Regions from separate parts of the Mesorhizobium sp. YL-MeA3-2017 genome, predicted to be linked through region 1. Evidence: predicted binding sites of a transcription regulator. Region 1 holds the regulator's gene; the other holds the start of a gene.
The links. The regulator PhoB, encoded in region 1, activates phosphate uptake and scavenging genes when phosphate is short. The targets are predictions, from matches to a motif close to TGTCATNNANCTGTCAT.

Region 1 (3,975 bases):
TTCTTGCCGAGTTCGCGAGCGTCCTTCCACACGGAAACGGTCTGCGTGCCAAGCGCGATGCGGTTCAAGGCGGCGTGGTCGCCATCCTGGCCGGAAACCGGCACCGAGCCGGCGAGGCCCTGAGCGGCAAGCGCGGCAACGGCACCGCCGGCAGTGCCGTCATTGGCGGCCACGACGGCATCGACCTTGTTGTCGTTGGCGGTCAGAAACTGCTCCATGTTCTTCTGCGCATTGGCGGGCAGCCAACCGTCCGTATAGGCTTCGCCAACGTTCTTGATCTTGCCGGCATCGATCGCAGCCTTCAGCACTTCCATCGAACCCGCGAACAGGAAGTCGGCGTTCGGGTCGGCACTGGAGCCCTTGATGAAGACGTAATGGCCTTCCGGCTTGACGGCGAACACCGCCTTGGCCTGCAAGCGCCCAACTTCCTTGTTGTCGAAGGTCAGGTAGAAGGCGTCCTTATTTTCGATCAATCGGTCGTATCCAACGACGGGAATTCCCTCGTCGACCGCCTTCTGCACCGCCGGGCCAATAGCGGATGCGTCCTGCGCCAGGATGATAAGGGCGTTGGCACCCTGGCCGATCAGGCTTTCCACGTCGGTGAGCTGCTTGCCAGGGTTCGATTGCGCATCGGCAGAGATATATTTGTCGCCGGCTGCCTCGATCGCCTTCTTCATTGCCGCTTCGTCGGTCTTCCAGCGCTCTTCCTGGAAATTGGACCAGGACACGCCGATAACCTTGCCCTTCGCCTCGGCGACGGCCGTAAGCGCGAACGTCATGGCGACACCCGCCAGAATGGCGGTTGTGAACTTTTTCATGGTTTCCTCCCTGCGCCCAATGGCGCGCTGGTATGCGTTGCCCTTGGAGAAGCTTTTTTTCGAGCTTCGAAAAAATAATTGCAGCGGCAGGCTCTTCTGTCAACCGGTTTCAACAATCCAGTTTTATTTATTTCGTGCCTCGAAATAATAGTGACGCGGGAACGGGCTTCTGCCACTATCTGTGGAGGAGGTTGGTGGCAGGACACCAAAATCGAAACGGATTTTGCATTCGCCTGCGCTGCGACCTATGGACAGAATGCACGCTTCCCGATGCCTTGCGGGACTTGTGCGCAAACAGCCTCGAATTCACGAAGGGCTGGCGGAGGAAGGAACGGCAAGGACATGACCGTCGGAATCCGGCACGATGACTTGCGCCGCAGGAACCGCGCGATGGTGATCTCCGCCGTGCGCCGCTCCAAACAGCCTTCACGCACCGAAATCACCACGATAACCGGTCTCAGCCACTCGACCATTTCCGCAATCTCTTCCGACTTGATCGCCGAGGGCGTCCTGATGGAAGGACGCAGTGAATCGACCGCCGCGAAACGTGGCCGCCCGCAGGTCGGGCTGGAACTTGCCGCGGACGCTGCGGCGGTGATCACGGTGATCCTATCGCTCAACCTCTTGACCGCGACGGTCACCGACTATGCCGGGCGCGTTTTGGCCCAGGATGCCCGCAGGCTGGACACCCTGACCCTGCCGCGGGAAGCCCTGATCGAGGAATGTGTCACGATCGTGCGGCAGCGCCTCGAAGACGAAACCACGATTGGGCGACGCGTGCTGCGTATTGCCTTCGCTGTCCAGGGCACTGCCGATTCCCATGCGCGTGCCATGCTTTGGACGCCAATAACGCCTCACGGCAATATTCCGTTCGCAGATATCCTCGAAGAGGCGTTCGGCATTCCTGTCATCGTCGAGAACGACTGCAACATGATGGCCGTTGCGTTGCGCTGGCGCGGTACCGACCGTTATCGTGACGACTTCATCGCCGTCCTGCTCTCGCACGGTATCGGCATGGGTATCGTGCTCAACGGCGAATTGTTCATCGGCACACATTCGTCCGGCGGCGAGTTCGGCCACATGATCCATCGCCCGAAAGGCGCGCTGTGCCGCTGCGGCCGGCACGGCTGCGTCGAGGCCTATGCCGGTAACTATGCGATCTGGCGAAGCGCCAATGGCATCGACGAAAACGCGGAACCGGCTGCCGACATCCCTGATAACGAGATGCAGGCGCTAGCTGATAAGGCACGCATGACAGCAGGCCCCGAACGCGACGCCTATCGATGCGCCGGTGAGGCGCTGGGCTACGGTCTGGGGTCCCTGTTTGCCGTCATCGACCCCGCCCCGGTGACGTTCGTCGGTATCGGCGCGACGGCCTTCGACCTGATCGAGCCGGCACTGCGGGAAGCGATTGCCCAGACCGCCGGCGGCCAGCATTCCGCTTCGATTTCCTTCGACACGGAGCCGAACGAGCAAATGCTGATCCGGGAAGGGTGCGCCATGCGCGCACTGACCTTCATCGACCAGGAAATCTTCGCACTGGGCGGTCCGATGGCAACCATGCCCCCGCCGCCACAAGGCGGCGAAGGCTAGGCTCAGTCCTCGCGGATAGCGTAACCGGATCCGCGGATGGTGCGGATGACATCCGGCATGCGACCGTTGTTGACCGCCTTGCGCAGCCGCCCGACATGCACATCCACCGTGCGTTCGTCGATGTAGATGGTCTCGCCCCACACATTGTCGAGCAACTGGCTGCGCGAGAAAACGCGACCGGGATGGCGCATCATGAATTCCAGCAGGCGGAATTCCGTCGGCCCGAGCCGGATTTCACTCTTCTTGCGGTAAACCCGGTGCGACTCGCGGTCGAGCACGATGTCGCCCACCTTGAGCACCGAGGATAGCACCTCAGGCTTGGCCCGGCGCAGCAACGCCTTCACCCGCGCCATGAACTCCGGCATCGAGAACGGCTTGACCAGATAATCGTCCGCTCCCGTGGAAAGCCCACGCACACGGTCGCTTTCCTCGCCTCGCGCCGTCAGCATGATGATCGGCAGACGTTCGGTTTCGGGGCGCATCCTGAGCCGACGACACAATTCGATACCGGATACGGCCGGAACCATCCAATCGAGCACCAGAAGATCTGGAACATTCTCTTGGAGCCGGATTTCCGCCTCGTCGCCTCTCGCCACCACCTCGACCTGGTAGCCCTCGGATTCCAGATTGTAGCGGAGGAGAACGCCCAACGGCTCCTCGTCCTCCACCACCATGACACGCGGCGCGATCATCTTGCCGTCGTCCTTTTGCTACGCGGCCGGGACGGCTGCGGCCGTCTCGTCGAACTTCGGCCGATTGGGCGGCAACTGCTCGCCCGTCAGCACGTAGTAGGCATTTTCGGCGATATTGGTGACGTGATCGCCGATGCGTTCCAGATTCTTGGCGCAGAACAGCAAATGCGTACACGGCGTGATGTTGCGCGGATCTTCCATCATGTAGGTCAGCAATTCGCGGAAGACGGAAGTGTATTTTACGTCGATCCGTTCATCGTCGGCCCTCAGCTGAGCAAGCCCCTGCGGATCAGCCGCCGCATATTTCTCGATCACCCCGTCGACCTGGACGAGTACGAGCTGCGCCATGGCATCGATGGAATGCGAAAATTCGCGCGGCGTCCCGCTCTGCCCGACCGCGCCAACCCGCTTGGCGATGTTCTTGGCAAGGTCGCCGATGCGTTCGAAATCGCCCGCCATGCGGATGGCGCCGATGACGGCACGAAGGTCCTGCGCCATCGGCTGCCGCTTGGCGATCAGCGTGATCGCACGGTTGTCCAGTTCGCGTTGGCGCGCATCCATGATGGCATCGTCGGACACGACGCGCTGCGCCAATCCATTGTCCGATTTCAGCAACGCCTTGGTCGAGCTCTCGACCATCGATCCCGCAAGGTCGCCCATATCGCGGACAAGCTTGCTGATCTGTCCGAGTTCCTCATCGAACGACGCGACGGTATGTTCACCCATGATCCTGTCCTCGCTTGTCGTCTGCCGCGCTCGTCGGCTCAGCCGAAACGGCCGGTGATGTAATCCTGCGTGCGCTTGTCGTCAGGGTTGGTGAACATCTTGTCGGTAGCCCCCTCCTCGACCAGATAGCCGAGATGGAACATGGC
Region 2 (3,975 bases), 720 kb from region 1:
GATTGTCCGGCGTTCCGATCGGGTCTGGCGCTCCTGGCGAACGCGCGCCATCACCATGGGGAATGATATCGACCGGACGGATCACTGCCATCACCTCATCGCCGGCAGCACAGATATGCGGCGCGCAGACGAGTTCGGTCCCGGCGAGCGCCAGCCTGTCGTTTCCCAAGGCCCTCGCCGCGAACTGGTTGGTTTCACCGATGAAGTCGGCCACGAACAGGGTGCTCGGATGGCGATAAACCTCGGTCGGCGTTCCCACCTGTTCGATCACGCCGTGGTTCATGACCACGATGCGGTCTGCCATCGACAGCGCTTCCTCCTGATCATGGGTGACCATGATCGTTGTCACGCCGAGTTTGCGTTGAAGCTCCTTGATCTCGTGGCGCAGATGGACGCGCACCTTGGCATCGAGCGCCGACAAGGGCTCGTCGAGCAGAAGCAGGCCCGGCGATACCGCCATGGCGCGGGCAAGCGCGATGCGCTGCTGCTGGCCGCCGGAAAGCTGGGCCGGGTATTTTTTTGCCTGTTCCGACAAGCCGACCAGGGCAAGCAGTTCCTTGACGCGCGCCTGGATCTCCGCCTTCGGTCGCCGGGCATTCTCCAGGCCGAAGGCGATGTTCTTCTCGATCGTCAGGTTCGGGAACAGCGCATAGGACTGGAAGACGATGCCGTAGTCGCGCCTTGATGGGGGCAGGTTCGAAATATCCCTGCCAGCCTGGCGGATCGTTCCGCGCGTCTGCAGATCGAGGCCCGCAACGGCGCGCAGCAGTGTGGTCTTGCCGCAACCGGAGGGCCCGAGGAAGCAGACGAACTCGCCCTCCTTGATTTCCAGCGAGACGCCTTTCAGCGCGACGAAGTCTCCAAAGGTCTTCCATAGCTGGTCGATCGCCAGGTAACCGGGCCTGGCAGGGTTGCCTGCCCCCGGCTCAAAGCGCGCCGGAGCGGCGGCCGCTCCAGTGACGGTCTCGTGTTTCATCTCGCGGCCCATCATTGATGTTCAAGCAGAACGGGCGCCGCTTTGACGGCGCCCGGCTGGGATTGCTCAGCTTTTCGGCTCGGACTTCGCGTCGTAGCGTTTTGCCCATTCCGCCAGGATCGCCTTGCGGTTGTTCGCCGCCCACTCGAAGTCGTTCTTGATCATGTGGTCGGCGACATTGGCGGGCAGATGCTCCACCGGCTTGGCGATGCCGGGATAGGCGAGAACGGCATAACCTTCGTTGTACATCTCATTGGCCTCTTTCGAGACCGAGAAGTCGACCAGTTTCTTGGCCGCGTCGAGCTTGGCAGTGCCCGCGACGATGGCAGTGGCTTCAGCCTCCCAGCCTGAACCTTCTTCCGGGAAGATGATGTCGAGCGGCGCGCCCGCGGATTTGGCCTTCGCGCCCGGGAACTCAAACGAAACGCCGATAGCTGTCTCGCCGGCGCCGGCCATCTTGCACGGCTTGGACCCTGAATGCGTGTAAGCGGAAATGTTCTGGTGCAGGCCGTCCATGAAGGCCCAGGCGTCCTTCTCGCCGAACATCTGCAGCCAGGCCGAGACGTCGAGGAAACCGGTGCCCGAGGAATTCGGGTTCGGCATCACGACATGGCCCTTGTATTCGGGCTTGGTCAGATCCTTCCAGCTTTTCGGCGCGGCAATGCCGAGCTTCTTCGCCTCGAGGGTGTTGAAGCAGATGGCGGCGACATAGGCGTCCATGCCTGTCCACGACGGTGGATTGCTGTTGTCGACGAAGCGCTTGTCGAGTTTGTCGACGCCGGCAGGCGCATAGGCTTCCAGCATGCCTTCGCTTTTCAGCAACAGCAGCGACGTTGCCGCCAGCCCCCAGACGACGTCGGCCTGCGGATTGTCCTTCTCGGCAAGCAGCTTGGCGGTCATGACGCCGGTGGAGTCACGCACCCAATTGATCTTGATGTCCGGATAGGCCTTTTCGAAAGTCGCCTTGTAGCGATCGAGGTCGACGGCCTCGATCGCGGTATAGACCGTCAGATTGGTTTCGGCGATCGCCGTCGAGGCGGCAAAGGTCGCAGCAAGCGCTGCAAGCACGGATGCAATACGAGATTTCATGGCTTGGATTCCCCGTCTGGTGGCACATTCTTCGATGCATTGGGACGCCGATCCTGCGGCTGTGCCGGCCCAGAGAATGCCGGCACACGACGTCCATGAGCCACTCTAGATGAAGGGATTACGATAAGTGAAATCTATTTATTCTATGAAACAATAGGCTGGACTGATGTTTGTCACAGGGTTGTCATGGACGGCCGTGAGCACGTCGAAACCGGCTGCCGTTCCTGCTTTTTTCGGCTCAAAGACCGCTTGAAAATCGATCAGAAGCCGAAGAGCTCGGCGACGGTCTCCTCGCCAAGGGCAAAGCCCGTACTGGCGCCGGTGCCGCTGGTAACCATCACCAGCCTGACATCCTCATGCGGCGCATCGCGAAACGCCGCGTGGCTGGCGGAAGAGTAGGTTCCGGTCCAGCGTGCGGTCACCGCCGGCTGCACCTGCGGAAGCAGCCTGGCGAATTCGCGGAGGATCAACCGGTCGACCTCTTCCGACCCGAAGGGGTCGGGCGTGGCGCCATAGTGATGGGAATCGCCGATGACCAGCGAGCCATCGGCGCTCTGGGTGACGATCAGATGGACGCCGTTGGCGAGCTCCCCGGCCTGCTCGTTTTCCAGCCGGCGCCGGAGGGCTGCCGCCTCCGGCAGCGCCGCATAGCCTTCATAACGCAACAGGCTGAGATCGGAGACCAGAGCCGCGCCGAGCTGGAAGCCGGGATTGGCCAGGCGCAGCATCTGCAGCTTGCAGCGGCGCACGCCATATTGCCCGATGCGCTCCGGATAGAGGCTGATCAGATCGTCACCGGGACACACCACCACCCTGGCAGCGTGAACAAGTCCGGCACTTGTCACCACCGCGCCGGGCTCGATCGCGGTCACGGCTACGCCGAAGCGGAATTCGACACCGAGTTGCCCGGCCAGGAACGCGGTCAGTTTTGGCAACACATCGCGCGACTCCACGCGCAATTCATGCGGGCTGTAAAGGCCGCCGGCGATCTCCGCGCCACGCAAGGCAGGCAGCCGGGCGATGACGTCCGCCGGCGTCAGAAGCTCGCATTCGGCACCGTCCGCTGTTGCCGCGAAGGCCTCCAGCACGGAAAGCGCCTCGGCCCGGCGGGCGACGACCAGCTTGCCGCGATGCAGGACGTCGAGGCCGGCCTCGCCGGCAAGATCGAGCCAGATGGCACGAGTTCGTTCAGCGCGCGCGCGTGAAATGCCGGGCTCCTGCCCGCTGACCACAACCAGCCCGAAGTTGCGGATCGAGGCGCCGTTGGCTTGGGCATCCCTGTCGATGACCACCACACTGAGGCCACGCCGTGCCGCGGCAAGCGCATGGGCGAGGCCTACGATCCCCGCCCCAACCACCGCCAAGTCAAACTGCGCCAAAATCGCCTCCCATGTTCCTGCTTGTTGTTGTGGGTGTCCGCCTAGCCGGCCATTATGGCGCGCTCGACGATGGCGAGCGCCCGCTCGAGATCCGGGCGGCCGATGACCAGTGGCGGCGACAGCGTCAGCACATTGCCGGCGCTGATCTTGAAACTCAGGCCTTCTTCCAGGCAGCGGTAATAGACGCGCTCCGCCAGTTCGCGCGCCGGCTTGTAGCTGCCGCGTTCCTCGACCAGTTCGACACCCATCATCAGACCCCGGCCGCGCACTTCGCCGACATGTGGCGAGCGCTCGATCAATTCGCCGAGCCGGGCCATGGCGTAGGCGCCGAGTTCGGCGGCGCGTTCGGCCAGTCCCTCTTCCTCGATGATGGCGATTGTGGTGAGAGCGGCGCGCGCCGTCACCGGGTTCTTTTCATGGGTGTAGTGGCCGATTGCAAAATCGCCCGCCACATCGAGCGCACGTCTGGCGACCACCGCGGCGATGGGCAACACGCCGCCGCCCAATGCCTTGCCCAGCACCAATATATCG

Region 2: the regulator PhoB is predicted to act here: its motif matches at 2,237-2,253, upstream of QFZ88_RS07400 (putative 2-aminoethylphosphonate ABC transporter substrate-binding protein).

The regions. Positions count from the first base shown of each region.
Region 1 covers NZ_JAUSVH010000001.1:2,287,849-2,291,823, forward strand. The annotation lists gene xylF (D-xylose ABC transporter substrate-binding protein) at 1-818, opposite strand, end outside; gene QFZ88_RS10745 (ROK family protein) at 1,161-2,411, shown strand; gene phoB (phosphate regulon transcriptional regulator PhoB) at 2,414-3,103, opposite strand; gene phoU (phosphate signaling complex protein PhoU) at 3,122-3,829, opposite strand; gene pstB (phosphate ABC transporter ATP-binding protein PstB) at 3,868-3,975, opposite strand, start outside.
Region 2 covers NZ_JAUSVH010000001.1:1,563,992-1,567,966, forward strand. The annotation lists gene QFZ88_RS07395 (putative 2-aminoethylphosphonate ABC transporter ATP-binding protein) at 1-976, opposite strand, end outside; gene QFZ88_RS07400 (putative 2-aminoethylphosphonate ABC transporter substrate-binding protein) at 1,043-2,065, opposite strand; gene QFZ88_RS07405 (TIGR03364 family FAD-dependent oxidoreductase) at 2,326-3,444, opposite strand; gene QFZ88_RS07410 ((R)-1-hydroxy-2-aminoethylphosphonate ammonia-lyase) at 3,486-3,975, opposite strand, start outside.